DNA from 4 places in the Bradyrhizobium sp. SYSU BS000235 genome. Region 2 is predicted to be linked to each of the others. Evidence: predicted binding sites of a transcription regulator. Region 2 holds the regulator's gene; each other region holds the start of a gene.
The links. The regulator LexA, encoded in region 2, represses DNA repair genes until DNA is damaged. The targets are predictions, from matches to a motif close to TGTTCNNNNTGTGTTCNG.

Region 1 (7,411 bases), 2.8 Mb from region 2:
GGTGCTATCGCGCAAAACAATCAAGTCGCTTTGGGATTCGAACAGGAAGCGCGCGCGTTCTTCGGCTTCCTTGAGCTCCCAATTGCGATCCACAAGCGCTTCGTATTGCAGCTCGATCTTGCGGACTTTCTTTCGCATCCAGCGAAACCGCATGCTCTGGACTGCAAGGCCGAGGCACGCGAGAGCGAACAGAAAGCTTGCGCCCACGGCGAATGCCTGAGGATCGTATCCGGATACTTCCTGCCGGCTGCCGGAGATAAATCCATAGGCGCCGCCAAACGCCGCCATGAGGAGCATGACCGCGCGGATGGCAAAGCGAAGTCTCGGATGGACGCGCGCAAACCGGCGGAGCCGCGCTTTGATTCTCAAACCTCGCATCGGTTGCCGTCCCGCAGTTGAATCATGCGCATGAAGTCCCGGAAGAGTGCGTGGGGGATGTTGCGAAGTGCTTGCGCCGGATCTCGCCGATGGCAACGTGGTTGACGAGCCGTTAAGTTGCGGCCTGCCTCAAAGTGATGCTGTCTTTTGGACCGGCGCAGCATGTCTGGCGCTGACGAGGAGGGCTGCCGCCTCGCGTGCCGTAAAAGTCCGCGATTGAACGAAAATCCGGTAATCCGCCCCGTCGTCTTTTGACAGATAAATGATCGGCTCCGACATTGAGGCATGGGCACCGATGCTGATGAATCGTGTGTCCCGATTGATTGCGCAGCTGTCGGCGTCCGGGGTGCTCATGTCATCAACCACGACAAAATCGGCGATATCTGCGCGTTCGACGAGCTGAACTCGGACCGTCGCTGCGGCGGGATCGTCAGTGAAGCTGACATGAAGCTGACTTTGCCAGGGTGCCGTCGCCATCTGGAGCGAGGTGCTTCCGACAGAAATGCAGGGCTGGTTGCTCGGGAGCAGTTCGCCGCCCGCAACGAAGCCAACGAGGATCAATGGCAGGGATGATGCCAGAATCTTGACACGCAACATGGACGCTACTCACAGGAACAATAAACCGAAGCCCGGCGACCCGCGCTTATGGTTCCTGAAGTGTAAAGAGAGATCGTTACCAGAGCGTTCTCATGCGGCCGATTTTGGCAACGCGGCGCGTCAAATGTCATCTACGCGCGAAAGGAGGGTGCTGCGGCGAGATTGAACGACGCCTATGGGCGCGCAGTTTCCAGGTCGTCGATCGTTGAACCGACGAGCATCACGCGGCGCGCCGGATGTCTTCCGCCAGCGCGCGATAGGACAGTGCCTCGGCAAGGTGCAGCCGTCCGATCGTTTCCGTGCCGTCCAGATCCGCCAGCGTGCGGGCGACGCGCAGGACGCGATGATAGCCGCGTGCTGAAAGGCGCATGGTCTCGGCGGCGTCACGCAACAACTTCTGGCCTTGAGCGTCCGGCTTGGCGATGTCCTCCAGTACAGCGGCAGGCGCCGCGGCGTTGGTGCGGATATGAGGCAACCCCAAGCCGGCATACCGGTCCAATTGGACAGCGCGGGCCGCAGCAACGCGCGCTGCAACTTCAGCGGAGCCCTCCGACGGCGGCGGCAGGATGAGATCGCTTGCGGTGACGGCCGGCACTTCGATGCGCAGATCAATACGATCCATCAGCGGACCAGAAATCCGTCCTTGGTAATCGGCACTACAGCGATCGAGCTTCCCGCGCTTGCAGGAATAACCCGGCTCGTAAGCACTGCCGCAGCGGCACGGATTCATCGCCGCCACCAGCATGAAGCGCGCGGGATAGGTCACGCGATGATTGGCGCGTGAGACTGCGACTTCGCCGTTTTCCAGTGGCTGCCGCAGCGAATCCAGCACCCGCACGTCGAACTCCGGCAACTCGTCGAGAAAGAGAACGCCCTGATGCGCGAGGGAAATCTCGCCCGGCTTGGCGCGCATGCCGCCGCCGGTGAGCGCGGCCATGCTCGCGGAATGATGCGGCGCCCGGAACGGACGGTGCGCGGTCAACGCGCCACCTTCAAGCTCGCCTGCCACCGAGGCGATCATGGAGACTTCCAGCAGTTCAGACGGCGACAGCGGCGGCAGGATCGATGGCAGCCGTGCCGCCAGCATGGATTTGCCCGATCCCGGCGAGCCGACCATCAAGAGGTGATGGCCTCCGGCTGCTGCGATTTCGAGCGCGCGTTTGGCGCTTTCCTGCCCCTTGATGTCGCGAAGGTCGAGCAAACTGGTTTGTGGCTCTGCGACTTTCGGTTGGGGACGTGAAAGAACTTGCGTGCCTTTGAAGTGGTTGGCGAGCTGGATCAGCGACGACGCGGCGACAATTTGCAGATCGGGGCTGGCCCATGCCGCCTCTGGGCCGCAGGCTGCGGGACAGATCAACCCTTCGTCTCGCGCATTGGCACCGATGGCGGCGGGCAACACGCCCGCAACCGGCGCGATCGAGCCATCCAGCCCGAGTTCGCCAAGCACGGTAAAATTCGACAGGGCGTCCGGCGGAACGGCACCGATCGCGGCCATCAATCCCAGTGCGATTGGGAGATCGTAGTGACTGCCTTCCTTGGGCAAGTCGGCAGGGGCGAGGTTCACGGTGATGCGCCGCGCGGGAAGGGCGAGGCCGGATGCAATCAGGGCGGAACGGACCCGTTCACGGGCTTCAGACACCGCCTTATCGGGAAGACCAACGATCGAGAAGGCGGGGAGTCCCGGCGCGACCTGGACCTGCACGTCCACCGCGCGGGCTTCGATGCCTTCAAACGCCACCGTGGAAACGTGCTGAACCATGGTCCCCTCGCGCGCTGCGCGAAACCATAGCAAAGGTTCAACCCGATGCCAAGAACATTCAGAGAACAAATGGGTGCGCGGCGGCGAGCGAGGCTCGGCGCTAGGAAGATACCCGTGTGCCGGCGGCGTCATCGCCCGGCACCAGCGTGACGGTGTCGTCTTTGACCATTTCCGTCTTGAGTCCGGTTTTCGGGCGAATGCGAAGCCCAAACACGTGCGAAAACCGCATGATATCGAGATCGAACTCGGCCGTTGTGATGGCCGAGGTCGCGGCCGATTTCGGCGCGTGCAGCCGGTCCCAGAGATCGATGTCTGCGAATTGCGGAAGCTCGGTGAGACGCAGGTTGCCGATGCTGCCTTCGAATCTCAGCAGATGCCGGGCGCGATCATTCATCATGACGATCCAGCCGTCGATGGTGTGACCAGCGTCGTTCGTGATCGGACAGGCGACGACCATGGCATCGGAAGCTGTGCGAAAGAGATGCTCGTAGACCTCCATCTGATGATTGATGAGCTCAGAATACATCATCAGCATCACGGCGCCGCCCGCGAGCGGAATCGGCAGGACAAGCCGTTGCCAGAGTTCGCCGTTCTCGGACCGGGTCCCGGTGAAGCGAATAAAGGCGGGGGTCAGCCGTTTGGCGACCTGCCGGTAAACTTCAGCAAACTCGCGTTTGAGTGGACTGGGATTGTCCGAGAGCAGTGTGCCCGGAACGCTTTCGCTGTAGGCCGCCTGAAGCGCCTCTCCCACATAGATGTAGGCAAAGTCATCACCCACGCTCAGCAGATGCGTGGAATTCGCGCGCAGCTGGTAGCTGCATTCCTCGGTCAGGCGCTGCAACGTCAAGCTATTGGTGTCGTTGAGGGTTTTCCACTTCGCCCACAGGAATTCCATCGGAGCTGTTGTCAGCTCGCGCGGAATCGATGAGCCATTGAAAACCTCGATCGCCATAAGTGTGCCGCTCCGATGATACTGCGGTCAGTTCAGAGCGCAGTATTCAGGCCGTCAAACAAATTGGCACAAGGTGGTCAGCAATTGATTAAGCGTCGTTGCTAAAGGCGGGAATTACGCACGCTTGGCAGCAATGACGTCCCAGATCTGTGCTGCGACATCAGGACCGCCGAGACGAGCGACCGCGCGGATGCCCGTCGGAGAGGTCACATTGATCTCGGTCAGGTAACCATCGATCACGTCAATGCCGACGAAAAGCAGTCCATGCTCACGCAGCGCCGGTCCAAGCCGCGCGCAAATCTCCTGCTCACGCGGTGAGAGCTCGGTGGCTTTGGCAGCGCCGCCGCGCACCATGTTGGAGCGCAGATCATCAACGGCAGGGACACGATTGACCGCGCCTGCGAATTCTCCATCTACCAGAAGGATGCGTTTGTCGCCGTTTTTCACTTCAGGAAGAAAACGCTGAATGACCCAGGGTTCGCGGAATGTCACCGAGAACATGTCGTAAAGCGAGCCGAAGTTCATATCGTTTGGCGTGATGCGAAATACCGCAGCGCCGCCGTGGCCATAGAGTGGCTTCATCACGACATCGCCATGCTCGGCGCGGAATGCGTTGATTTCGTTCTTATCGCGCGAGATCAGCGTTGGCGGCATCAGATCCGCGAACTGCATTACGAAGATCTTTTCTGGCGCATTGCGCACGCTGGCCGGATTGTTCACCACCAGCGTTTTCGGATGGATGCGCTCAAGGAAGTGCGTGGTGGTGATGTAGGCAAGATCAAACGGCGGATCCTGCCGCAGCAAAACCACATCGAAGGACTCGAGGTTGACGCGCTGTGCTTCGCCCAGCGTGAAATGATCGCCGTCCTGGTCGCGCACGGTCAACGGCTGGACTGTGGCAACGACGTCCTGGCCGCTCAATGAAAGTTGTTCCGGCGTGTAGTACGAAATTGCGTGGCCGCGCTTCTGCGCCTCGAGCAGCAAGGCAAACGTGGAATCACCGCGAATGTTGATCCGCGCAATCGGGTCCATCTGGACGGCGACTTTCAATTTCATTCTTTTGATCCGGCTGTGGAAGTCAGAGGTAGAAGTCAGGGGCGGCAATCTGGGCGATTTCAGGTGTCAGCGCTAGAGGATTTGAACGCAACCCTGCCGCTCAGGCGCTAGTGTCCCGATTCCGAAGTTCGCATCATTGCGCGGCTCGTTCGTCTGCGAACTTTGGAATCGAAGGACCCTAGCAAGTTATTGTTCTAGTGTGGCTTTGGTTCTGAAGTCCGCATTCCGGACTTGCCGCACGAATGATGCGGACTTCAGAACGCCACACTGGCATCGAAGGCTGCCATCAGATGGCGCGGCAAGTGTTTTGGCGCAATCAGCACAACATCGAAGCGCATGTCGAAATTTGCATAATCCGGTTGTGTCATCAGCCACGCTTGGGCCGCGGCGACAATGCGTTGCTGTTGGTGGGGCGTGACCGAATAGGCTGCGTCGTCGAGCGTGGCGCGGGCCTTGACCTCGATAAACGCCAACAGGTTACGGCGCCGCGCCACGACATCGATTTCGCCATAAGGCGTGCGGTAACGTCGCGCCAGGATACGATACCCCTTCGCGATCAGATAGGCGCAGGCGCGGCTCTCCGCGGAAAGGCCGGTCTGGAACGCCGCGACACGTGCAGGTGAGGGAGTTTTCGCGCCCGCGCTTCTCAGCTTCGCGCCCGGCCTGATCCGTGGGTCGTCGCTATTCTCCGTCATCGTGTCCTCGCGGAGAACTACTCTTGGTGAGCGCAAGAGCCCGGGCATAGACTTCGCGACGCGGTCGTCCTGACACTTCGACGGCATGAGCCACCGCGTCCTTCACACTGCCGTTTGCCAGCGAGGAACGCAGGATCTCGTCGAGAGCTGCGTCGTCCATGATGCCGGCATCGGCGGCGGGTGGACCCACCACCAGGACAAATTCTCCGCGCGTCTCAAGTGCATCCGCTTCTGACGCCAGCTCGGCGATTGTCGCGCGACGCACCTCCTCATGCAGTTTCGTCAGCTCGCGGCAAATCGCAGCTTCGCGCTCTCCCATCGCATCTCGCAGATCGTGCAATGTTTCCTGCACGCGAGAGCCGGATTCGAACACCACAAGCGTTGCGTCGATGCGTGCAAGCTCGGCAAGCCGGTTCCGGCGAGCCATTTGTTTCGACGGCAGGAAGCCTTCGAAAAAGAAACGGTCCGTTGGCAGGGCTGCGACCGTCAGCGCCGTTAAGACAGACGATGGTCCCGGTAACGCGGTGACGGCAAGACCTGCCGCGGAGACCTCGCGCACGAGTTTGAATCCCGGATCCGAGATCAAAGGCGTGCCGGCATCTGACACCAAGGCAATGGAGGCGCCCTGCGCAAGCCGTTCCAGTATTTTGGGACGAGCCTGTGCTGCGTTATGCTCATGATAGGACCAGAGCGTGGTTTTGATGCTGAAGCGATCGAGCAGCCGCCGGGTGATGCGCGTATCTTCGCATGCAACGATATCCACGGCGGCGAGTGTTTCGAGGGCACGCAGGGTAATATCGCCGAGATTGCCGATCGGGGTCGCTACGAGATAAAGTCCTGGGGCGCTCTTGGGCGCGTTCAGCAGGTGACCACTGACGGCGAAAGAACGGTTGGAACCTTCGGGGTCTTGATCGGGAGATGGGTCGGAAATGCTTTTGGCGCGCATGCGGTCAATCTAGCGTCGAAGAACGGCGGCGTCCCGTCCGGTGAGGGATATTAGTCAGCCTGTTCGCGATCGCCGCCATAAAGCTTTTGTTTTGCTTAACTTATAGCCGAGAATATGCCTGAATCTTCTTCCAGACCGTGGGCGATAGCCCGTCCGGTCCGGAAGCGGATCCACTGAAAGAGACGAAATGGCCGTTCCAACTACCCCGAAATCCCGACGCTTCGGCGCCACGCGCCGCTCGGCTGTTGGTCTGATTCTGGGGGCGCCTCTTATCGCCGGGTGCTCGAGCCTTTCGTCATCGTTCTCCTCGCCTTTCTCCAGCTCGGAGCAGCCGCCGACCGCCCCGGCGGGTCCGCCACAGCAGCCGTCGGCGCTCGGCAGCGGGAATGTGAAAGTCGGATTGCTGTTGCCGTTGTCTGCATCCGGCAACGCCGGGGTTGCCGCGCAGTCCATGCGCAACGCGGCTGAACTGGCACTGGCCGAATTCCAGAATCCGAACATCCAGCTTCTGGTGAAAGATGACGCGGGCACTGCCCAAGGGGCTCAGCAGGGCGCGCAGCAGGCGCTTGATGAAGGCGCTGAGATCATCCTCGGCCCTCTGTTCGCGTTGTCGGTCCCGGCTGCGGCACAGCTTGCGCGCACCCGTGGCGTGCCGATGATTGCGTTCTCGACTGATTCAAGCGTCGCCGGACGCGGTGTCTATCTCCTCAGCTTTCTGCCGGAATCGGACGTCAACCGCATCGTTGAATACTCCGCCGGAACCGGTAAACGATCGTTTGCGGCTTTCCTCCCGGCGAATGCTTACGGGAACGTGGTCGAAGCCGCGTTCAAGCAGGCCGTGGCGCGCAAGGGCGGCCGTATCGTCGCATTCGAGAAATACAGCCCGGGCGCCCAAATCCAGAGCACTGCGGCGACTGTCGCGCAAGGTCTCGCAAGTGCCGATGCGTTGCTGCTGGCTGATGATGGCGATGTTCTGGTCGGTGTCGCGGATGCACTGGCCGCAAGCGGCGCCAATCTCAAGCGCCTGC
Region 2 (7,411 bases):
GTACCGAGCTGGCCACGCGCACGATTTTCAATCTGCTCGGACCACTCTCCAATCCTGCCGGCGTCAAGCGGCAGATGGTCGGCGTGTTTTCAAAGCACTGGGTACAACCGCTGGCGCAAGTGCTGAAGAACCTCGGCGCGGAATCCGTGTGGGTCGTCCACGGCTCGGACGGACTCGACGAGATCACCCTCACCGGTCCCACCTTCGTTGCGGCGCTTGAGAACGGCAACATCCGCTCGTTCGAAGTTTCGCCCGAAGATGCAGGCCTGCCGCGCGCCACCAGCGCGGAGCTCAAAGGCGGCGATGCGGACGCCAACGCGAAGTCACTTCTCGGTGTTCTCGAAGGCAAGCCCAGCGCTTACCGCAATGTCGCTCTAATCAATGCCGCCGCCGCCCTTGTGGTTGCCGGAAAGGCGAAGGACCTCAAGGAAGGCGTTGCAATTGGTGCAAAGTCTCTCGACAGCGGCGCGGCGGCTGACAAGCTGAAGCGCCTCATCGCTGTCTCGAATGCTTGAGGAGCAACTCCCCTTGTCCGATATCCTGACAAAGATCGAAGCCTACAAACGCGAGGAAATCGCAGCTGCAAAACGCGCGCATCCACTCGCAGAGGTCGAAGCCCGTGCGAAGGCGGCGCCTCCGCCACGCGGTTTCGTCAATGCCATCCGCAAGAAGCACACACAGGGCGAGTACGCGCTGATCGCCGAGATCAAGAAAGCGTCTCCATCGAAGGGCTTGATCCGTCCCGACTTCGATCCTCCGGTGCTGGCCAAGGCGTACGAAGCCGGTGGTGCAACGTGCTTGTCCGTGTTGACCGATACGCCATCGTTTCAGGGGCATCTCGATTTCATGGTGGCCGCACGTGCCGCTGTGTCCTTGCCTGTGCTGCGCAAGGACTTCATGTACGACACCTATCAGGTGGCGGAAGCCCGCGCCTATGGCGCGGATTGCATTCTCATCATCCTGGCGGCTCTTGACGATGCGGCCGCGAAGGATATCGAGGATGCAGCGTTCGCTCACGGCATGGATGTGCTGCTCGAGGTTCACAACAGGGAAGAACTCGACCGCGCGCTGAAGCTCCGGTCGCCGCTGCTCGGCGTCAACAACCGGAATCTCCGGACCTTCGAGACCACGCTTGCCACCAGCGAGCAACTCGCTCCGATGATCCCGAAAGAGCGGATCATGGTCGGCGAAAGCGGCATCTTCACACCGGAAGATCTGTCACGGCTCGCGAAGGTCGGCATGTCGACGTTCCTCGTCGGTGAAAGCCTGATGCGTCAGACCGATGTCACCGCGGCGACGCAGACATTGCTCGCGCGCGACACCGCCCAACGCGCAACCGGGACCCGCTGAACGTGGCCAAGGCGTCAAACAAAGCGTCTAAGAAGAGCTCTGGCCTCACCCATATCGACGCCAAAGGCGAAGCGCGCATGGTCGATGTTTCGGCGAAGCCGGACACCGAGCGCGTTGCCGTCGCCGAAGGCCGCGTCATCATGACTCGCAAAACCCTTGACCTGATCGTCAAGGGCAACGCGGCCAAGGGCGATGTGCTCGGCACCGCCCGCGTCGCCGGCATCATGGCTGCGAAACGCACCTCCGAACTCATTCCGCTGTGCCATCCGCTCGCGCTGTCCAAAGTCGTGCTCGATATCGAGCCCGACGCCAAATTGCCGGGCTGTCACGTTCGCGCCACAGTGAAGGTCAAAGGCCCGACCGGTGTCGAAATGGAAGCACTGACCGCCGTTTCCGTCGCATGCCTGACGATCTACGATATGGTCAAAGCGGTCGAGCGAGGGATCCGAATCGAAGGCATCCACCTCGTGGAGAAAAAGGGCGGAAAGTCCGGCCATTACCTGGTGTCACCGCACTAGCCGGACGTGAGGATTTCATAATGGCACTGATGCCGGTCGCCGATGCGTATGCAGCCGTTCTCAAGGGCGCCGACGCACTTCCAGAAGAACTCGTGCCACTTGAAGAGGCTCACCACCGCACGCTGGCGCGCGACCTGCCGTCCCTGCGGACACAGCCACCGGCCGCGATGTCGGCGATGGACGGCTACGCCGTGCGCGCCGCCGACGCCGTGCTCGGCGCTCGTCTCAAGGTCATTGGCGAGGTCGCCGCCGGGCGGCCGCTCGAAGGAGCGCTCGCCGCAGGCGAAGCCGCGCGCATCTTCACGGGTGGCGTTGTACCGGATGGCGCCGATGCCGTCGTCATCCAGGAAGACACCGCCCGCGATGGCGACCTCGTCACGATCAACGAAGCGATCGAACTGGGCAAGAATATCCGCAAGGCCGGCATCGATTTCCGCGAAGGCGACATGCTGCTGAAAGGCGGTGCACGGCTTACGGATCGCGATCTGTCGCTGGCTGCCAGTATGAATCATCCAAAGCTTCCGGTGCGGCGCCGTCCAAAAGTGGCGATCCTGGCCACCGGCGACGAACTGGTGATGCCGGGTGAAACCCTTGCTCCGGGACAGATCGTCTACTCGAACGGCTTCGCTTTGCGTGCGCTCGTTCGCAGCGAAGGTGCCGAGGCGATTGATCTGGGCGTCGCGCACGACACACTCGAATCGACCACGGCAGGCATCAGCCGTGCGCGGGATCAGGGTGTCGATGTCCTGATCACCACAGGTGGTGCGTCCGTTGGCGATCACGACGTCGTCAAGCGCGCCCTTGAGCTCGAGGGCACCGACATGGCCTTCTGGCAAATCGCCTTGCGCCCTGGCAAACCGATGATGCACGGCCGGCTCGGCGCGATGCGCGTGTTAGGACTGCCGGGCAATCCGGTCTCGTCCTACATCTGCGCGTATCTATTCCTGGTGCCGCTCATCCGTGCCCTCTCCGGCCGCGCGATGGTCGATCATCACTTCGAGACGGCGACGCTGGGTCACGAGCTGGCTGCCAACGACAAACGGCAAGACTACCTTCGCGCCCGACTCACGACAGACAGCTCCGGTATGTCCACCGCGGTCGCAGTCGGCCATCAGGACAGCTCGCTCGTCGCCAATCTGTCGTCGGCCAATGCACTGATCATCAGGCCTCCGTTTGCTGCTCCTGCAGCGAAGGGATCGCCCTGCACCGTGCTCAGGCTTCCCGGCTGATCTGCAAAGCGCCCGACAGATTCTGGCTCCGTGCCGGATGGGTTCTTTAGTCTGTTGACCTAAAATTAACGATTGCAGAACACATATGGAACATATAGTGTTCGTTCATGATTTGTTTCGAGTGACTCGCTTGAAATAAAGAACAACGAGCCACTCCGATCACCGGGATATTTGGGGAGCATTTAGATGCTGACGCGCAAACAGTATGAGCTTTTGCGGTTCATCAATGAGCGGCTGAAAGAGGCCGGGGTTCCTCCCTCCTTCGACGAAATGAAGGATGCGCTGGATCTGCGTTCCAAGTCCGGCATCCACCGCCTGATTACGGCGCTGGAAGAGCGCGGCTTCATCCGGCGCCTCGCCAACCGCGCCCGCGCCATCGAAGTCATCAAGCTGCCTGAGCTGGGCGCCAACGGCGGCGGCAACGCGCGTCGCGGCTTCACCCCCAGCGTCATCGAGGGCAACCTCGGGAAGATCCGCACCAGCACACCGTCGACCACTGAGGACGACACCAGCTTCCCGGTGGCCGTGCCCGTCATGGGCCGGATCGCAGCCGGTACGCCGATTGAAGCTCTGCAGACCCGCAGCCACACCATCAGCGTCCCGCCGGACATGCTTGGCTCCGGCGAGCACTATGCTCTGGAAGTCCGCGGCGACTCCATGGTGGAAGCAGGCATTCTCGACGGTGACACCGTGCTCATCCAGCGCAACGAAAGCGCAGACACCGGCGACATCGTCGTGGCGCTCATTGATGAGGAAGAAGCCACGCTCAAGCGGTTCCGGCGTCGCGGCGCCTCGATCGCACTGGAGCCGGCGAACGCCGCCTACGAGGTCCGCATCCTGCCGCCGAACCGCGTCCGCATCCAGGGCAAGCTGATCGGGCTGTACCGGAAGTACTAAGCTGGGTTTCCGGGTCCACGCGCGCCCGGAATGACCGCCATGAGCGGTCTTCCCGACGATCGCGTGACACCCTGGCGCAGCCGACCGGAAGACTGCCGCGGCGCGCGTTCGCCGAAGGCGGCTTTAACGGAAATACTGTGAGCCGGGGTCAGTCATCCGGCTGCAGATCGGTCTCTGCCGGCGTGGCATCGACGGGCGCAGGTCGACCTGAGGTTGCCCTTGAGGGTTGAGCATCCAGCTCCGCCTCGGGCACAGCAGGCGACCACGGGCGATCCGTGCCGCGCGGTTTGGATGCGGTGATGCTGTAGCCGTTTTGCGTTTTGTAGAGCGCAAGCGTTCCTTGCCGTTGCAGGACGTTCCGCTCGAGCACCAATGCCTTGCAGTCCGATGGCGGCTGCCGTGTGGTCACGATGACGGCGGCGCGCCCACAGTCGTCTGCAAAAGCTCCTGGTGATCTACTCAGCGCAACAAAGGCGCCATCGCCGGCCTGAACAACGCAACCGGCGTCGTCACACGACACGCCATCCGCTGTCGAAGCTTCACCTGCGGTCCGTGCATCGGCATCCGCGGTCAGCCATTCCCGCACGAGAAAGGCGTCCTTGCGGGTTTGCATCAAGCGAAGCTGCCCGTCTTTGCCGCGAACGCCCACACTGTGGCCGTCACTCGAGACAAGGATATCCGGCTGCGGTGCCGCCACGGCGCATACAGCGGCGATCACCACAAGTCCCGCCCCCGTCCAGCGCAACGGCGAGCGCAGCAATCCCATGGCGATGATGCCGGCGCTCATGGCCAGTAACGGGCCGGTCCCAAATGCCGCCATATGGCCGATGGCGCCCGGAAGCGCTGCCACCCACTGCGATACCGTGATCATCCAGCCGATGCCGAAGTCCATCATCCGCCAGAACATGCCATCAAATCCAAATGGCATGGCGATCAATCCGAGCAATCCGGCTGGCATCACCAGTGCCGAGACCACCGGCATCGCCGCGAGATTGGCGAGCACGCCGTAGGGTGTGATGCGATGAAAATGGAATGCCGCGTAAGGCATCGTCGCAAGCCCCGCGATCAGCGACGCTAGCATCAGCACGATTAGTTCGCGCCCGCCCCACAAGGCAGCCCGCGCGACGCGTGAATTGTCCGGCGAAGCAAACAGGTTGGGCATGCCGACCTGCACCAGCGCAACAAGCCCGAGTGTGGCGGCAAACGACATCTGAAAACTAGGATGGACAAGCGCTTCCGGCGACGCCACCAGCACAATCATCGCGGCGACGGCAAGGGTCCGGAACGTCACCGCGCGGCGATCGACCATGATGGCGATCAACACCACCGCGGTCATGAAAAACGATCGTCGTGTGGCAACTTCAGCCCCCGACAAGAGCAGATAAAAGGCCGCGGCGGCGAGTGCCGCAGCCGCAGACCATTTCTTGATTGGAAATGTGACGGTCAGTGACGGAAACAGCGCAAGCAGCGCACGCACGGCGAAGAACACGACGCCGGCGACAACGGCCATGTGATAGCCGGAAATCGACAGCACGTGCCCGAGGCCGGAAATAAACATCGCGTCATTCACCGGCCCAGAGATCGCATCACGCCGCCCCGTCAGCAGCGCTGTCGCGATGGCACGCGAGTCACCGCTCAGCACGGTCCGTATCCGGCCATCGATCGCGTCACGCATGTTCTGCATCGCGGTCGCGTAGCGCAGATACGCCCCGCCCGCGCGCGGCGGCTCGACCGTCTTGATCGCGCCCATCACAAAGCCCGACGCGCCGATCCCCTGAAAATACATGTCGCGTCCGAAATCGTAAGCGCCTGGCCGCAACGGCGACAATGGCGGCAACAGCCGCGCCTTCAGTTCGACGAAGCTGCCGACCGCAGGCGCCGTGCCTTTCTTGACGGACAATCGCACACGCTCAAGCCTGGTTGGATTGCGCGGCGCCTCTATCGCTTCCACGCGCAGGATGAACCGATCCGTGCGTTCGCGCTCCTCGCGGGTTTCGACAAATCCCTTGATGGCCACGGAGAATGCGGGAGCCGCGAGCACCTCGTGCGCGACGCGCGCTGTCCGAAGCGTGGCGGTGGCAAAGCCGGCAGCGACCGCTGCGGCGAGAACCATCACTGCAAAGGCACGATGCTTGCGCGCGAGATAAGCCGCTCCGCAGAGCGCGATCGCCACAGCTGCGGTAACCGACGGCACCGGCTCGCGCTCTGCGGCGAAATAGGCCGCGATCCCTGCGCCGAATGCGATCGGCACCCAGGGCAACACGCGGCCCGGCCCAGTCTCAGCGCGAACCCAGGTGCTGAGCGCCGATCCGACATGGCTCCAAAGACTGAGGCCGGAAGGACCAGCCGAGACGGGCAATACTGGATTGTGCGTGGGCCAGGTGGTTACCCGGCCCTGCGCGTGCCGCTCATCCTGAGCCAACCTGGACACCACGCCACCCTACCCGAAGAGTAGTCCTGGAGAAGAATGCTACCCGAGGATGTGGCGAAGCGAACCGTGAACGGATGCGGAATCCGTTTATCCTTCAGAAGCAACCTTGGCCCAGGTATCGCGCAAGCCCACTGTGCGGTTGAACACGAGCTTGCCCGGCGTGGAGTCGCGGTCACGGCAGAAATAGCCCTGCCGTTCGAACTGCATCGCGGCAGGGTCATTGTCGCCTGCGAGCGCCGGTTCGACCACGGATCCGGTGAGAACTTCCAGCGACTCCGGATTGATCTGCTCGGCAAAATTCGCGGCGTCCGGCTGCGGCGCTGAGAACAGCAGACTGTAGAGCCGCACCTCCGCGGGCACGCCCTCTGTCGCGCTGACCCAGTGGATCGTCGCCTTCACCTTGCGCCCGTCCGGCGCGTTGCCGCCCCGCGTGGCAGGATCGTAGGTACAGCGCAGCTCGACGACCTCGCCATTCGCGTCCTTGATCACCTCCTTGCAGGTGATGAAGTACGCATAGCGCAGCCGCACTTCGCGCCCCGGTGCGAGACGGAAGAACTTCTTCGGCGGATCTTCCATGAAGTCGTCGCGCTCGATGTAGAGCTCGCGTCCGAAAGGAATCTGGCGCACGCCCAATGATGGATCGTCAGGATGATTGACGGCCTCAAGCAATTCCGACGGACCTTCCGGATAGTTCTCGATCACCACCTTCAACGGCTTCAGCACCGCCATGCGGCGCTGTGCTGTCCTGTTGAGGGTCTCGCGGATGGCAAAGTCGAACATGCCGATGTCGACGGTGCTGTTGGCCTTGGCCACACCGATGCGCTTGACGAATTCGCGCAAAGCCTCGGCGGGCACGCCACGGCGGCGCAGGCCTGCCAGTGTCGGCATACGCGGATCGTCCCACGCCGAGACATGCCCGTCGCGGACCAGCTGGGTCAGGACACGCTTCGACAGCAGCGTATGAGTGACGTTGAGACGCGCGAACT
Region 3 (7,411 bases), on a different contig from region 2:
CGTCGCAAATGCGCGCTCAAGTGAACTTGGGCTTAGCGACCGGGCAAAATTCCGCCTGCAGGATTATCGCGACACCCCGGGACAGTTCGACCGTATCGTTTCGGTGGGTATGTTCGAACATGTCGGCGTCGACTATTACGACACTTACTTCAAGCGATGCGCCGAACTCCTCAAAGACGACGGCGTCATGGTGCTTCACTCCATCGGACGTTCCGAAGGACCGGGCATCACAAATCCGTGGATCGCGAAATACATTTTCCCCGGCGGCTACATTCCGGCGGTCTCGGAAGTGTTACCTGCTGTCGAGCGCGCGGGATTGCTGGTTGACGATATCGAAATTCTCCGGCTGCACTATGCCGAAACGCTTAAAGCCTGGCGTGAGCGCTTCCTTGCCCGCCGCGAGGAAGCCGCCAAACTTTACGACGAGCGTTTTGTGCGGATGTGGGAATTCTATCTCGCCTGTTCTGAAATGTCGTTCCGCAAACAGAACGTTATGGTGATGCAGATTCAACTCAGCAAACGTCAGGGCGTGGTTCCCATCACGCGCGACTATATGATCCGCGAGGAAGCTCGCCTCAGGGCCGTCGAGGCTTCGAAAGGTCCGATCCTGCGTCTGGCTGGAGAGTAGTTCCGTATTAAGGCTGCTGCGCGCGGCGGGCTTCGTCAAGCCCGGCGATAAAGAGATTTTGACCGCTTTATTGCTTGTGTGAATCGTGCATAAGACCGGGGAGCGCTTTCTCCCGGCCAAGCTGCAGTGCGAGATAGATGCCGCCGCCCAGCATCCGCCGGAAAGAAAGTATACTTCATCGCGATGGCTTCTCCTGATTCGAACATTGTGAAGCTCACCCCCGATGCCGGCGCCCCGGCCTATCGGACAGCTCCCCATAATATTGAGGCTGAGCAAGGCCTTCTCGGAGCGATGCTGGTCAACAATGACGCGTTTTATCGCGTATCGGACTTCCTCGAGCCGAAGCATTTCTTCGAGCCGATCCATCAGTTGATCTTTGAAACCGCAGCCAGCCTCATTCGCGCCGGCAAGGTGGCCACGCCCGTCACGCTGAAAACGTTCGTTCCCGCCGAGACCGACATCGGCGGCATGACGGTGGCTCAGTATCTTGCGCGGCTCGCGGCTGAAGCAACGACGATCATCAACGCACAAGACTACGGACGTACGGTTTACGACCTGTCGCAGCGGCGCGACCTGATCCGCATCGGCGAAGACATGGTCAATGTCGCTTTCGATGCGCCAGTTGACTTCGCACCACGCGCACAGATCGAAGACGCCGAGCGCAAACTCTATGATCTCGCGGAGTCAGGCCGATATGATGGCGGGTTCCAGAAATTCTCGCAGGCCCTCGCCGTCGCCGTCGACATGGCTGCGAACGCGTATAGCCGCGACGGCAATCTGTCGGGGCTGGCGTCCGGTTTGCGCGACATGGACGCCAAGATGGGCGGACTGCAGTCTTCCGACTTGATTGTTCTCGCCGGCCGTCCGGCTATGGGTAAAACCGCGCTGGCAACCAACATCGCCTACAACGTCGCCAAGAACTGGCAGGGCGAGATCCAGGCTGACGGCACGATGAAATCCGTCAATGGCGGGATCATCGGCTTCTTCTCGCTCGAAATGTCGGCAGAACAGCTGGCCACACGTATTTTGGCGGAGCGAACCGGGATTTCATCGAGCATGATCCGCCGCGGCGGCATCAGCGAGGCCGATTTCGATACGATCCGCGAACACTCGATCGAACTGCAGAACCTGCCCTTCTATGTCGACGACACGGGCGGTCTGTCGATTTCGCAGCTTACCGCGCGCGCCCGACGGCTGAAGCGGCAGAAGGGTCTCGATCTTCTGATCATCGACTACATCCAGCTGCTGTCCGGCTCGGGCAAACGATCCGACAACCGCGTGCAGGAAATCACCGAAATCACCACCGGCCTCAAGGCGCTCGCGAAGGAATTGGCCGTTCCAATTATCGCACTGTCCCAGTTGTCGCGTCAGGTTGAAAATCGCGAGGACAAGCGTCCCCAACTTGCAGACCTTCGCGAATCCGGATCGATCGAGCAGGACGCCGACGTCGTGCTGTTCGTGTACCGCGAAGAATATTACCTGCAGAGCAAGGAACCACGTCCGGGGACGCCGGAGCACGAGAAGTGGCAGCTCGACATGTCACTGGTTCACGGCAAGGCCGAAGTCATCATCGGCAAGCAGCGTCACGGCCCGACGGGCACGATTGACCTGCAGTTCGACGCAAGCGTGACGCGCTTCGGCGATTTGGCCCAGGATGCCCAGTTGCCGCATCAGCGCTAGCCTAGCCAATACAGATTGAACCGCCCGAGGGGCCCGCGTATTGTGCGGTTCAATTGATGAGCGGAGACGGCGCGCGCTGTTTTGCGCGCAGGAATTCGAGCCAAAATTTCAAAGCCATGGACCGCCTTTCCGACACGCCACAGACAGCCGCCAATTCAGCCGCGACGCTCGCAGTTGATCCGGTGACGATGACGACGACCACGGGCATCCTCACCATCGATCTCGACGCCATCGTCGCCAACTGGACCAGGCTCAAGAGCCAAGGCGTCCCGGCGGAATGTGCAGCTGTGGTCAAGGCTGACGCTTACGGTTGCGGGATCACGCCGGTCACTCGCGCGCTTTGGAAGGCGGGTTGCAGAACCTTCTTCGTCGCAACGCTCGACGAGGCGCGTGCCGTTCGCGACGTCGCGCGCACCGCCGTCATCTACGTGCTGGATGGCTTCTTTCCGAACTCCGGCCCGACATTCGCAGAAATCGACTGCCGCCCTGTCATTGGCGATGCGACGGAATTCGCCGAGTGGGAATCTCTGCGAAAGATCACCGGCCGGCAGAACGCAGCCGCTATTCACATCGATACGGGAATGAATCGGCTCGGTTTCTCAATTGCCGAAGCTGAGGCCCTGTTGCCGCGCATTCACGCAGGTAACCACGGCATCACACTGGTGATGAGTCATCTGGCCAATGCCGAGCTTCTTGGCGACCCCATGAACGGGCGGCAGGTCGCAGCATTCAGGGATATCGCGTCGCGCTTCTCGGGCGTGGCGGCCTCCCTCTCCAATTCATCCGGCATCTTTCTCGGATCACAATTCCATTTCGACGTGCTGCGTCCGGGTGCGGCGCTTTACGGCGTCAATCCGACGCCGGAAGCCGACACGCCGATGCTGCCTGTCGTGAATTTGAAGGCGAGGATTGCGCAGATCCGGCAAATCGAGCGCGGGCAAACCGTCGGCTATGGCGCGACATGGACAGCCCGGCGGCCGACGCGGCTCGCCATCGTGACCGCCGGCTACGCCGACGGCTATTTCCGTGCCGCGGGGAGCGTCGATAACCGGCGCGGAGCAGAAGCCGTCGTCGCCGGCAAGCGTTGTCCTATCGCCGGTCGCATTTCCATGGACCTGCTCGCGATCGATATTACCGACGTTCCGCCTCATGCCGTCCGGCGTGGTCACATGGCCACGCTGATTGGCGACGGCATCACTGTCGACCATCTCGCGCATCATGCCGGCACCATCGGCTACGAGGTGCTGACGAACCTCGGCAGGCGCTTCACGCGCGTGTATGTCGGCGAGGCGGATTAACCGCCCTGCCTCGTGGCGTGGATTTGGCTAGACCGCATTATTGCGCGGTTCGTTTCTTCAGGACCATGTTGCCGGTCAGCAGGAATTTCTGAGCCCGCTTCCCATTATCCACTTCCGTTGTGTAGACGTTGCCCTTGGAGTCCAGTGCAAGATTGTGGATCCAGTGGAAGTCGCCCGCCATGCGGCCGTTCCGGCCGAAACGGCCGACGATCTCACCGGTATCGCGCACCAGTGTTCGAACTTCATTGTTGGCGCCGTCGGCGTTGAGCAGAAACGTCTCGTTGGCGTCCGGCCAGATTTCCAGATCCCACACCGAGCCATTCGCCAAGGTGTTCTTCTCGACGAACATTTCCTTCACGAAAGTCCCGTCCTTCTTGAACACCTGAATGCGGTCGTTCTGCCGGTCGCAGACATAAACGAGACCGTCCTGCGCGATGCGCACGCAATGCACCGGATTGCCAAACTGCTGTGATGGCGCGGCGGCAGGCGTGTACGCAGGCAACTTCTCGTCGGTCGGCGGTTTGCCGTACGCGCCCCACATGCGCTTGAACGCACCGGTCTCGCTGTCGAAGACGATGACGCGGTGATTGTAGTAACCGTCGGCCACATAAAGTTCGTGGGCGGCCGTATCGACGGTCATGTTGGCGGGCCGGCCGAGACGCGTCGTGTCCTTGCTGTCCGTCTGCGGGCCGGACTTGCCGATCTGCATTACGAATTTGCCGTCACGGGTGAATTTGAGGATCATCCCGTCGGTTTCGCCATTTCCGGCAAGCCAGACGAAGCCCTTGCTGTCGATATAGATGCCGTGTTCGTTGGCGGGCCAATCGAAGCCCTCCCCCTTGCCGCCCCAGGCCTTGATCAGATTTCCTCCCTGATCGAATTCCATGACCGGCGGGGCCGGAACGCAGCATTTGCTCCGTGGCGGTGTCAGGCTTGCGGCTTTCTCATCGTCGGTCAGCGTGCGCGGACGCTGTACCACCCAGATATGATCGTCGGCATCCACAGCGACACCTGCCGCCTGCCCCATGATCCAGTTGTTCGGTAACGGCTTCGGCCATTGTGGGTCGACCTGGAATTTCGGCGCGTCGGCCGCGTGAACCGCGGTGGCGACAACAAGACCTGCGAGCGCAACGATCCATCTCATAACGTTACTCCCTAGTGCCGCGTCGAGCCGTCAGCAGTGATCGGTCATGCGCGGTCGTTGTTTGATTTGTTGAGGTGGTTGGAAGCGAAGAATGACGCGGAAGACTCCCTATCGTTATGCAAGGCACAGGATAGGCGCATCTGTCGGTCATCCGCTATCGACGACGGTGCGAATTCGGTTGACTTTCAGAAAGCAATTGTGAACAAAAGAGGAACGCAAATCCCAGCCGCACTGAGTCTCAAGTTCATGGCGAAAAACGCCCTCTCCTTCGTCTGCCAGAATTGCGGCTCCGCCTACAACAAGTGGCAAGGCAAGTGCGAATCCTGCGGCGAGTGGAATACGCTCGCGGAGGAAGACGTCTCCGGCGTGACCACCATGCCGGCGAACCTACGCCCCAAGCGCAAGGGCCGGCTTTTCAAGCTGGAGACGTTGACCGGCTCCAGCCCCGACGCGCCGCGGCTACCGTCCGGCATGGGCGAACTTGATCGCGTCACCGGCGGCGGCTTTGTGCGCGGCTCGGTGCTGCTGGTCGGCGGCGATCCCGGCATCGGTAAGTCGACACTGCTGACCCAGGCCACCAGCCTGCTCGCGCGGGCGGGACATCGCGCTGTCTATATTTCAGGTGAAGAAGCCGTCGCGCAGGTGAGGCTCCGCGCGGCGCGACTGGGACTGGCAGACGCCGCCGTTCAGCTCGCCGCGGAAACCTCGGTCGAGGATATCATTGCAACGCTGTCGGAAGGCACGCCGCCGCGCCTGGTGGTGATCGACTCGATCCAGACCATGTGGACCGACACTGTCGAGTCCGCGCCGGGCACCGTGACGCAGGTGCGGGCATCCGCGCAGGCGCTGATCCGGTTTGCCAAGAAATCCGGCACGGCCCTGATCCTGGTTGGTCACGTCACCAAGGATGGACAGATCGCCGGTCCACGGGTGGTCGAGCACATGGTCGACGCGGTGCTGTCGTTCGAAGGCGAAGGCTCGCAGCAGTTTCGTATCCTGCGCTCGATCAAGAACCGCTTCGGTCCGACCGACGAAATCGGTGTGTTCGAGATGACCGGGCTCGGCTTGCGCGAAGTGATGAATCCTTCGGAGCTGTTCTTGTCGGAGCGCGATCTCGGCAGTCCCGGTACCGCGGTGTTCGCCGGCATGGAAGGGACACGGCCGGTGCTTGTCGAATTGCAGGCGCTCGTCGCCCCGACCTCGCTCGGCACGCCGCGGCGCGCGGTGGTGGGATGGGATTCCAGCCGGCTCTCGATGGTGCTGGCCGTGCTGGAGGCCCATTGCGGGGTCAAGCTCTCGGGCCACGACGTCTACCTCAACGTCGCCGGCGGTCTGCGCATTCAGGAGCCGGCGGCCGATATGGCCGCGGCAGCGGCTCTGGTGTCGTCGCTGGTCAACGCGCAGTTGCCGGTGGATGCGGTCTATTTCGGAGAAATATCCCTCTCCGGTTCGGTTCGCCCTGTCGCCCAAACCTCCGCACGTCTCAAGGAAGCCGCCAAGCTCGGCTTCGGCCGGGCTGTCCTCCCCGAAACCACACGCGGCGAACCGGGTGGCGATGCAGGCTTGTCGATCAACAGCGTCGGTTCACTCACCTCGCTGGTGGCGGACATCGCGGCCCGTGGGCGGAAGGGACAGCCTCGCTCTGAAAGCAATGACAACGACTAGGTCGCGGGCTATCGTCCAAGGCCGGTTCCCATCGCGCCAGAAAGCCACAGCCGCGAAGAAATCGAACCTGATGCCCGGATTCGGCGGCGAAGACTGACAAAGCGCGGATGACGTCCGTAAGATCCGCGGTTATACAACCATCACTTGGCTGCGTTCCCCGCCCCAATCCATCAAAACGCGTCACCAAAGAAACTGTCCATTAAGCTCAACGGACGATCCCCGGGAACGACGTGGTTTTGACTGTGATGTGTGGTTTTTGCGGGTTCCGTGACCTTGCGGGACATGGCATATGGCCTTCACCTAATCGACGTGACGATGAGCTGATTCGCCACCTCGACCTGATCACCGGGACCTGACTGACCGATGCCGATAACGCTTCTCGACATTATCGTTCTTGCCGTGATGCTGCTGTCGGGACTCTTGGCCATGATCCGGGGTTTCATGCGCGAAATCCTGTCGATCGCCGCATGGGGCACCGCTGCCCTGACCACGCTTTACGCCTATCAAAAGCTGCTTCCGAGCGCCAAAGCCTACTTCAACAACGATACGATCGCGACCGTCGCCGTGGTCGCCGGTGTGTTCATCCTCACATTGATCGTCGTTTCGATCATCACCGTGCGCATATCAGACATGATCCTCGACTCGCGGATCGGCGCGCTCGACCGCACGTTAGGCTTCCTTTTTGGCCTCGCTCGGGGACTGTTGATCATGGTCGTGGCCTTCCTGTTCTTTGTCTGGCTGGTGCCCGACAAACAACAGCCTGAATGGGTGCGTAACGCCAAGTCGCGCGTGATGCTGCAAGGAACCGGCGATTGGCTGATGTCGCTCTTGCCGGATGACCCCGAGAACACCATCTTGAAGAGGTTCAAGAAAAAAGGCGATGAGGACCAGCAGACGGATGCTGCTCCTGATCAGCGTTCGACGGCGGCGGCAGGTAACGACGGTGGGTATGCGAAATCGGCCCGCGACGGGCTCAAACAGTTGATCGACGGCAAG
Region 4 (7,411 bases), 3.3 Mb from region 2:
AGGGCCGTGACGCCGCTTATGTCGATCACATCACGGATAATCTGACGGGCTTCCTGGGAACACTCGAGAAGCACTGAGGCGCGGGACCGCTAGCGAGCAGCAACCTCGCTCTTTTATTCCCCGGCTTGGAGCTTGCGCGGTGTGCGGGCCTGAAACAGATCGCTGGGGGCCGCAGTAGCTTGCGGCGCATCGCCCTGATCGGTGGCCTTGTCGAAGTCGAGTTCTTCGATCCTGGCCGCACGTTTGCCGATCTTGTTGACCGAGATCAGCACCTGCCGGACGTCTTCGTTGACCTGATCGAAGTGGCCGCCGAGCTTGCTGACACGGTCACGCAGACGCTCGACATCGCCCATCATGTTGACCACTTCGGTCCGGATCTGATCGGCGGCATCGCGCATGCGCGCGTCTTTCAGAATCTGCTGCATCACCTGGATCGCCAGCATCAGCAGTGACGGCGACACCAGCACCACGCGGGCGCGATAGGCCTTCTGGATGATGTCGTCAAAGCCGTCGTGGATTTCCGCATACACCGATTCCGACGGCACGAACATCAAGGCCGTGTCCTGGGTTTCGCCGGGAATGAGATATTTGTCGGCAATATCGCTGACGTGCTTCATCACATCCTGACGCAGCCGTTGCGTCGCGTATTTTCGCTCCTCATCGCTCCGGGCATCGCGGAGCGCCGTCACGGCCTCCAGCGGGAATTTCGCATCGATACAAAGCGGCCGCTGATCCGGCAGATACACCACACAGTCCGGGCGCTTCCCCGTCGACAGCGTATGCTGGAATTCGTAGCTGCCCTTCGGCATGCCGTCCTGCACGATGGCTTCCATCCGTGCCTGTCCGAATGCGCCGCGCGCCTGCTTGTTGGCAAGCACGTCACGCAACGTCGTCACCTGGGTCGTGAGGTCGGTGAGATTCTTGTGCGCATTGTCGATGATGCCGAGACGCTCGTGCAGCACGCGGAGCGAGTCCATGGTGTTGCGCGTGGTCTGCTCCATCGACTGGCCGACCTTGTGGGTCACGGAGTCGAGCCGCTCGCTGACCGCGCGCGCCATCTCAGCCTGCCGGCCAGCCAGCGCCTGCCCCATGGCATCGACCCGGCCCGCGGCTTCGCTCTGCAGCCGCACCATCTGGCTGAGGCGTTCTTCCAGTTCGTTGGCGCGAATGGCCTGCGCCATCGCCACCTCGGCACCCTTCCGGCCGGAGCGCGCGATCACCACGGCAATCACCACAAGCAGCAGGAGCGCGAACACACCGAAAACGATGAGGGCCGTCCCGCCACGGACCGGCATATCGCCGAGCATGAAAAGAATGTCGTTCATGCCGACCTTGTAGCGCGATTCGCCCCCATCCGCGAACGAATAGAGAACATTTATGGTTAACAGATCCCTTATTTTTATGGTTAACCGCCGGTTAACGGGGCCACGCCCTACCGAAACGCGTTGCGCAACAAGGGATTTGACCCCGGCAAGCGCTCCCATTACATCGCGCATCATGGCTATTCGTGAAATCATCAGCTTGCCGGACAAGCGCCTTCGGCTCGTCTCCGAACCCGTCAAAGCGATCACGCCGGACATCCGTGCGCTCGCCGACGACATGCTCGAAACCATGTATGACGCGCCGGGCATCGGCCTGGCCGCGATCCAGGTGGCTGTTCCGCTGCGGCTCATCACCATGGACCTCTCCAAGAAGGAGGGGGAAAAGGAACCGCGCGTTTTCATTAATCCCGAAATCCTGTCCTCGTCGGAAGACTTGTCCGTCTACGAGGAAGGCTGTCTCTCCATCCCCGAATATTACGAAGAGGTGGAGCGGCCGGCCAAGGTACGGGTGCGGTTCATGGATCTTGATGGCAAGATTCATGAAGAGGATGCCGAGGAGCTCTACGCTACCTGCATCCAGCACGAGATCGACCACCTCAACGGCGTGCTGTTCGTGGACTATTTGTCCAAGCTCAAGCGCGACCGTGTGATGAAAAAATTCACCAAGGCCGCCAAGCTCGCGGCTAAATAAGACGGTGATCCGGACAAGCGGACACCGGTTTTCCAAAAAGACCTCGATCTCAACTTATTGGCCGATCGCATGCCGCTTCGTCTGATCTTCATGGGCACGCCGGACTTCGCGGTGCCGACATTGCTGGCGTTGGCGGACCACGGCCACGAGATCGCAGCCGTGTACACCCGCGCGCCGAAACCGGCCGGCCGCGGCATGAAGCTGCAGGCGACGCCCGTCGAGATCGAGGCACGGCGGCTCGGTATTCCCGTGCTAACGCCGAAGACATTGAAGACACCTGAAGCGGAAGCGGAATTTCGCGCTCATAATGCTGATGCCGCGGTCGTGGTCGCCTACGGCATGATCCTGCCGCAGAACATTCTCGACGCCGTGCCGCTGGGTTGTTTCAACCTGCATGCATCGCTGCTGCCGCGCTGGCGCGGCGCCGCGCCGATCAATCGGGCCATTATGGCTGGTGACGCGGAAAGCGGTGTCATGGTGATGAAGATGGATGTCGGGCTCGACACCGGTGATGTCGCCATGGCCGAGCGCCTCGCCATTACCGACACCATGACCGCGCAGGATCTGCATGACGCGCTCGCGCCGCTGGGTGCCGACCTGATGGTGCGTGCAATCGGGGCGCTGGCCCGCGGTGGGCTGCAGTTCACCAAACAGAGCGAACAAGGCGTCACCTACGCCGCCAAGATCGACAAGCTCGAGGCGCGGATCGACTGGACCCAACCGGCCAACGACGTGCTGCGGCACATTCATGGCCTCTCGCCGTTTCCAGGTGCATGGTTCGAGTTCCCGCTGGAAGGTGAGGCCGTGCGTGTGAAAGTGCTGCGCTGTCAGCTTGCCAAAGGTTCAGGCGCGCCGGGCGAACTGCTCGACGATCAGTTCACCATCGCCTGCGGCGAAGACGCCATCCGCCTGCTCGACGTGCAGCGCGCCGGCAAGCAGCCGATGAAAGCAGCGGACTTCCTGCGCGGCACGCCGCTCAAGCCGCCACTGCGTGTGAGCTGATGCCGCGCTATAAACTCATCATCGAATATGACGGTTCGCCGTTCTGCGGCTGGCAGTATCAGGACAATGCCCCGACCGTGCAGGGCGCGCTGGAAGCCGCTGTCACGGCGATGACCGGCGAGATGGTGCGTGTCAGCGGCGCGGGCCGTACCGATGCCGGCGTCCACGCGCTCGGCCAGGTGGCACATATCGATCTGACACGGGAATATCGCGCGGACCGCGTCCGTGACGCACTGAACGCGCACCTGCGGCCCCATCCCATTGCGGTGCTTTCGGCCGAGATCATTCCAGAGACCTTTGACGCGCGGTTTTCCGCCATCAAGCGGCACTACGTCTATCGCATCGCCAATCGCCGCGCGAACCTCGCGCTTGGCGCCGGACACGTCTGGCGCGTTCCGAAGACCCTCGACGTCGAGGCCATGCACGAAGCCGCGCAGGTTCTGGTCGGGAAACACGACTTCACCACCTTTCGCGACACCGAATGTCAGGCGAAGTCTCCGGATAAAACGCTGGATGCACTCGATGTGACGCGCGACGGCGAGAATGTCATCGTCACGACGTCAGCGCGCTCGTTCCTGCACAGCCAGGTCCGTTCCATGGTCGGATCACTGGTGTGGGTCGGCCACGGTCGCTGGGATGCTGATGACATGCGCGCCGCGCTGGAGGCGTGCAACCGTGCGGCGTGCGGTCCGGTCGCGCCACCGGACGGCCTTTATCTCGTGCGCGTGGACTATTAAGCTTTTTTTGGTTTGACGCGTTTTCTTTACGCGAACCGGTATCCACTTCGCTTGAAAACGCTACGCAGCTGCGACCACCTCGATCTCAAGCAGCCACTTGCTGTCGAAAATTTCCGCAACGATCACCGTCAATGCCGGCGCGTGGCTGCCGAGAACATCCTTCCGCACAGCGCGATTTTCGAGATTGTATTTGCGGTCGGACAGAAACGTCGTCACCTTGACAATGTTGCGCAGACCCATGTCGACCGCTTTGAGCTGGGTTTCCACATTGACCCAGACTTGGCGGCACTGTGCCTCAAAGGTGTCAGGCACGGCGCCATCGGCGGATTGCGGGATCTGGCCGCTGACGAAAGCCCAGCGTTTGACGTCGCTCACTTCGCAAACCTGCGCGTAACCGAACGGTTGCGGCGCGTTTGCGGCATTGACGCTGCGTCGTTCCATCACCGCCCCCCGATCAAGATCGATCGATGATCTGTCGCCTCAGGATATCCCAGAACAGCTCTTCACCGTCAGCGATGTTCTCGGTCCAGTGATCGGCCGCATTGTCATCGGCATCGTCGGTGATGAACTTGAACGCTCGCCATGGCACACTGTGACGTTGGCAAACATGCGCGATAGCGAACAACTCCATATCGACGATGTCGATATTGTTCTCCGTCAGCCACGGGTCCACGGAGGTGACGAAGCTGTCGCCGGTGCCGCAGACCACGCTGCCATATCCCGACGACAGACGATCGAGATCCGGCGAGAACGGCGTCCGGCCACGCGGCGCCAGAGGCATCGCCATCATATCGCGCTGGACCACCGCCGAGACTTCGACAAGACCGCGCAACGACTTGGTGATCTTGCCTGCCGTACCGTAGTTGATCACAAGGGTCGGCTGCTGGGCTTGTAGCGCCAGGGTGGTCGCACTCGTGGTGTTGATCTTGCCGACGCCGGTGTAGATCACTTCCACGCCGGCCGGCGCACGCGCCTTGTCGAGTTCATCGCTGATGGCGGTCAGAACGAGGATCTTGTCGCTCATGGGCGAAGGCTCATGCGAAGTAACGTTCCAGAATACTGCGGTAGATGGTCGTGAGCTTCTCGAGGTCGGCGACAGGCGTGCGCTCATCCACCTGATGCATGGTCTGGCCCACCAGACCGAACTCCAGCACAGGACAATAATTCGTGATGAAGCGCGCGTCCGAGGTGCCACCGCCAGTGTTGAGATCCGGCTTGCGGCCCGTCACCTCTTCAATCGATGCCACCACGAGATCGGTGAATTTTCCCGGCTGCGTCAGGAACGCATCGGAGTTCGACGGCTCCCAGACCACGTGTGCCTTGATGCGATTGCCGGAGGCTTGCATCACGCGCTGCTCGATCAACGCCTGCAATGATGCCCGCGTGTGGCAATCATTGTAGCGGATGTTGAAACGCGCCTTGGCCTGCGCCGGGATCACATTCCATGCCGGATTGCCGACGTCGACCGACGTAAATTCCAGATTCGACGGCTGGAAATGATCGGTGCCCTGATCGAGCGGATCGCCGCTCAGCGCCGCAATCAACGTGGCGATATCGGGAACGGGATTAGACGCACGATGGGGATAGGCGACATGGCCCTGCGTGCCGTCCACAATCACCGTACCAGACTGCGATCCGCGCCGGCCCACCTTGATGCTGTCGCCGATCTCATTGACGTTGCTCGGCTCGCCGAGCAGACAGTGATCGAATGTCTCGCCACGGTCCGCCGCCCATCTCAACAGTTTGATGGTGCCGTTGACGGCGATATCTTCCTCGTCGCCCGTGATCAGGAACGAGATCGAGCCCTTGGGCTTGCCGCCATGGGCAGCAAGATAGTCGAGGACTGCGGCGACGCAGCAGGCAATCCCGCCCTTCATATCCACGGCCCCGCGACCGTAGAGGTAACCGTCCTTCACGTCGCCGGAAAACGCACCGTGCGTCCACGCCGCTTCATCGCCTGCAGGCACGACGTCGGTGTGTCCTGCGAAGGTGATGTGCGGCGCCTCGGTGCCGATGCGCGCATAAAGATTGTCGATATCAGCCGTGCCCGGCTCGCTGAAGGTGATGCGCTGAACGTCAAAACCGGCGCCCTTCAGCAAAGCCTCAAGAACACCAAGCGCGCCCGCGTCCGCCGGCGTCACCGAAGGACAACGCAACAGGTCGCGGGCGATGGTGAGAGCGTCGGACATCAGTCGCGCAGCAACTCGTTAATGCTGGTCTTGGCGCGGGTCCGCTCGTCAACCCGCTTGACGATCACGGCACAGCTCAGCGACGGGCCCGGTGAGCCATCCTTGAGCGGCTTGCCCGGCATCGAGCCTGGCACAACGACGGAGTATTCCGGAACTTCGCCGATGAAGGTCTCGCCGGTTTCGCGATCGACGATCTTGGTCGACGCGCCGAGAAACACGCCCATGGACAGCACCGCGCCCTTGCGCACGACGACGCCTTCGGCGACTTCCGAACGTGCGCCGATGAAGCAATCGTCCTCGATGATCACCGGCCCGGCCTGCAGCGGCTCCAGCACGCCGCCGATGCCGACGCCGCCGGAGATATGCACATTCTTGCCGATCTGCGCGCAGGAGCCGACCGTCGACCAGGTATCCACCATGGTCGATTCATCGACATAGGCGCCGAGATTGACGAACGACGGCATCAGCACGACGTTCTTGGCGATGAAAGCCGAGCGGCGCACGATCGCGCCGGGCACCGCACGGAAACCCGCGGCACGAAAACGGTTTTCACCCCAGCCCTCGAACTTCGACGGCACCTTGTCCCACCAGGTGGCGCTGCCGGGACCGCCGGGGATGGCGGTCATGTCGTTCAGCCGGAACGACAGCAGAACGGCCTTCTTCAGCCACTGATGCACCTTCCACTGGCCATCGGCTTGCCGTTCTGCGACGCGAGCCTTGCCCTCATCCAGCAGTTGCAGAGCATGGTCCACGGCCTCACGGACTTCACCTTTGGTCCCGGAATTGACGGTGTCGCGGGCATCGAAAGCGGAGTTCAGCGTGGTTTCGAGAGCGGAGAGAGACATTGCTTTTCCCTGGCTATTTCTTCGAGGGCCCTCAAGCAGGCCCCAAAATTGTCAGGAAAGCTTGTCGGAATTTGACGGGGCAGTGTCAAGCAGCGGCCGCCCTCGTTCTACCATCGTGGCGGGAGAAAGAAGCTCGAATCTGCTAACAGGGCATCATGACAGCTCCTGAAACGACGAAGGCAGCCTCGGCCGCTCCCCGCGCCGCTTCCCAAGACTCTTGGCGCGCGGCCATGGCAGTGTACCTGCAACCGCGCGTGCTGATCGTGCTATTCCTCGGCTTCTCATCCGGACTGCCGCTGGCGCTGTCCGGATCCACGCTGCTGGTGTGGATGCGGGAATCCGGGGTCGATCTCGGCACCATCGGGCTGTTTGCCCTTGTCGGCACGCCCTACACGCTGAAATTTCTCTGGGCGCCGCTGGTCGACGCGCTGCATGTGCCGATCCTCACCCGATGGCTGGGACGCCGTCGCGGCTGGCTGGTGTTTGCGCAACTCCTGCTCATCGCGGCCATTCTCGTGCTCGCCATGACAGACCCTGCGCGATCCCCCTTCTATGTCGCATTCGGTGCCCTGCTGGTGGCCACGGCTTCCGCGACACAGGACATCGTCGTCGACGCATTTCGTGT

Region 1: ACP0KA_RS10780 (YifB family Mg chelatase-like AAA ATPase) is a predicted target of LexA. The motif match lies at 2,785-2,802, and genes of this name have one in related genera.
Region 3: radA (DNA repair protein RadA) is a predicted target of LexA. The motif match lies at 4,949-4,966, and genes of this name have one in related genera.
Region 4: ACP0KA_RS08165 (DNA recombination protein RmuC) is a predicted target of LexA. The motif match lies at 1,357-1,374, and genes of this name have one in related genera.

What each region holds. Positions count from the first base shown of each region.
Region 1 is NZ_JBMHJM010000001.1:2,307,645-2,315,055, reverse strand. Features, by position in the region: gene ACP0KA_RS10790 (ATP-binding protein) at 1-378, opposite strand, end outside; gene ACP0KA_RS10785 (hypothetical protein) at 664-951, shown strand; gene ACP0KA_RS10780 (YifB family Mg chelatase-like AAA ATPase) at 1,196-2,734, opposite strand; gene ACP0KA_RS10775 (hypothetical protein) at 2,835-3,686, opposite strand; gene gshB (glutathione synthase) at 3,801-4,742, opposite strand; gene ACP0KA_RS10765 (YraN family protein) at 4,997-5,437, opposite strand; gene rsmI (16S rRNA (cytidine(1402)-2'-O)-methyltransferase) at 5,424-6,383, opposite strand; gene ACP0KA_RS10755 (penicillin-binding protein activator) at 6,571-7,411, shown strand, end outside.
Region 2 is NZ_JBMHJM010000001.1:5,087,126-5,094,536, reverse strand. Features, by position in the region: gene trpD (anthranilate phosphoribosyltransferase) at 1-515, shown strand, start outside; gene trpC (indole-3-glycerol phosphate synthase TrpC) at 529-1,350, shown strand; gene moaC (cyclic pyranopterin monophosphate synthase MoaC) at 1,353-1,868, shown strand; gene glp (gephyrin-like molybdotransferase Glp) at 1,889-3,097, shown strand; gene lexA (transcriptional repressor LexA) at 3,284-3,994, shown strand; gene ACP0KA_RS23965 (ComEC/Rec2 family competence protein) at 4,143-6,416, opposite strand; gene ACP0KA_RS23960 (glutamine--tRNA ligase/YqeY domain fusion protein) at 6,513-7,411, opposite strand, start outside.
Region 3 is NZ_JBMHJM010000002.1:222,066-229,476, forward strand. Features, by position in the region: gene ACP0KA_RS26365 (class I SAM-dependent methyltransferase) at 1-628, shown strand, start outside; gene ACP0KA_RS26370 (replicative DNA helicase) at 812-2,308, shown strand; gene alr (alanine racemase) at 2,425-3,606, shown strand; gene ACP0KA_RS26380 (hypothetical protein) at 3,644-4,750, opposite strand; gene radA (DNA repair protein RadA) at 4,997-6,415, shown strand; gene ACP0KA_RS26390 (CvpA family protein) at 6,779-7,411, shown strand, end outside.
Region 4 is NZ_JBMHJM010000001.1:1,753,426-1,760,836, forward strand. Features, by position in the region: gene ACP0KA_RS08160 (pyrimidine 5'-nucleotidase) at 1-77, shown strand, start outside; gene ACP0KA_RS08165 (DNA recombination protein RmuC) at 114-1,325, opposite strand; gene def (peptide deformylase) at 1,498-2,013, shown strand; gene fmt (methionyl-tRNA formyltransferase) at 2,083-3,015, shown strand; gene truA (tRNA pseudouridine(38-40) synthase TruA) at 3,015-3,752, shown strand; gene ACP0KA_RS08185 (RidA family protein) at 3,813-4,193, opposite strand; gene ACP0KA_RS08190 (5'-methylthioadenosine nucleosidase) at 4,207-4,776, opposite strand; gene dapE (succinyl-diaminopimelate desuccinylase) at 4,787-5,941, opposite strand; gene dapD (2,3,4,5-tetrahydropyridine-2,6-dicarboxylate N-succinyltransferase) at 5,941-6,786, opposite strand; gene ACP0KA_RS08205 (AmpG family muropeptide MFS transporter) at 6,942-7,411, shown strand, end outside.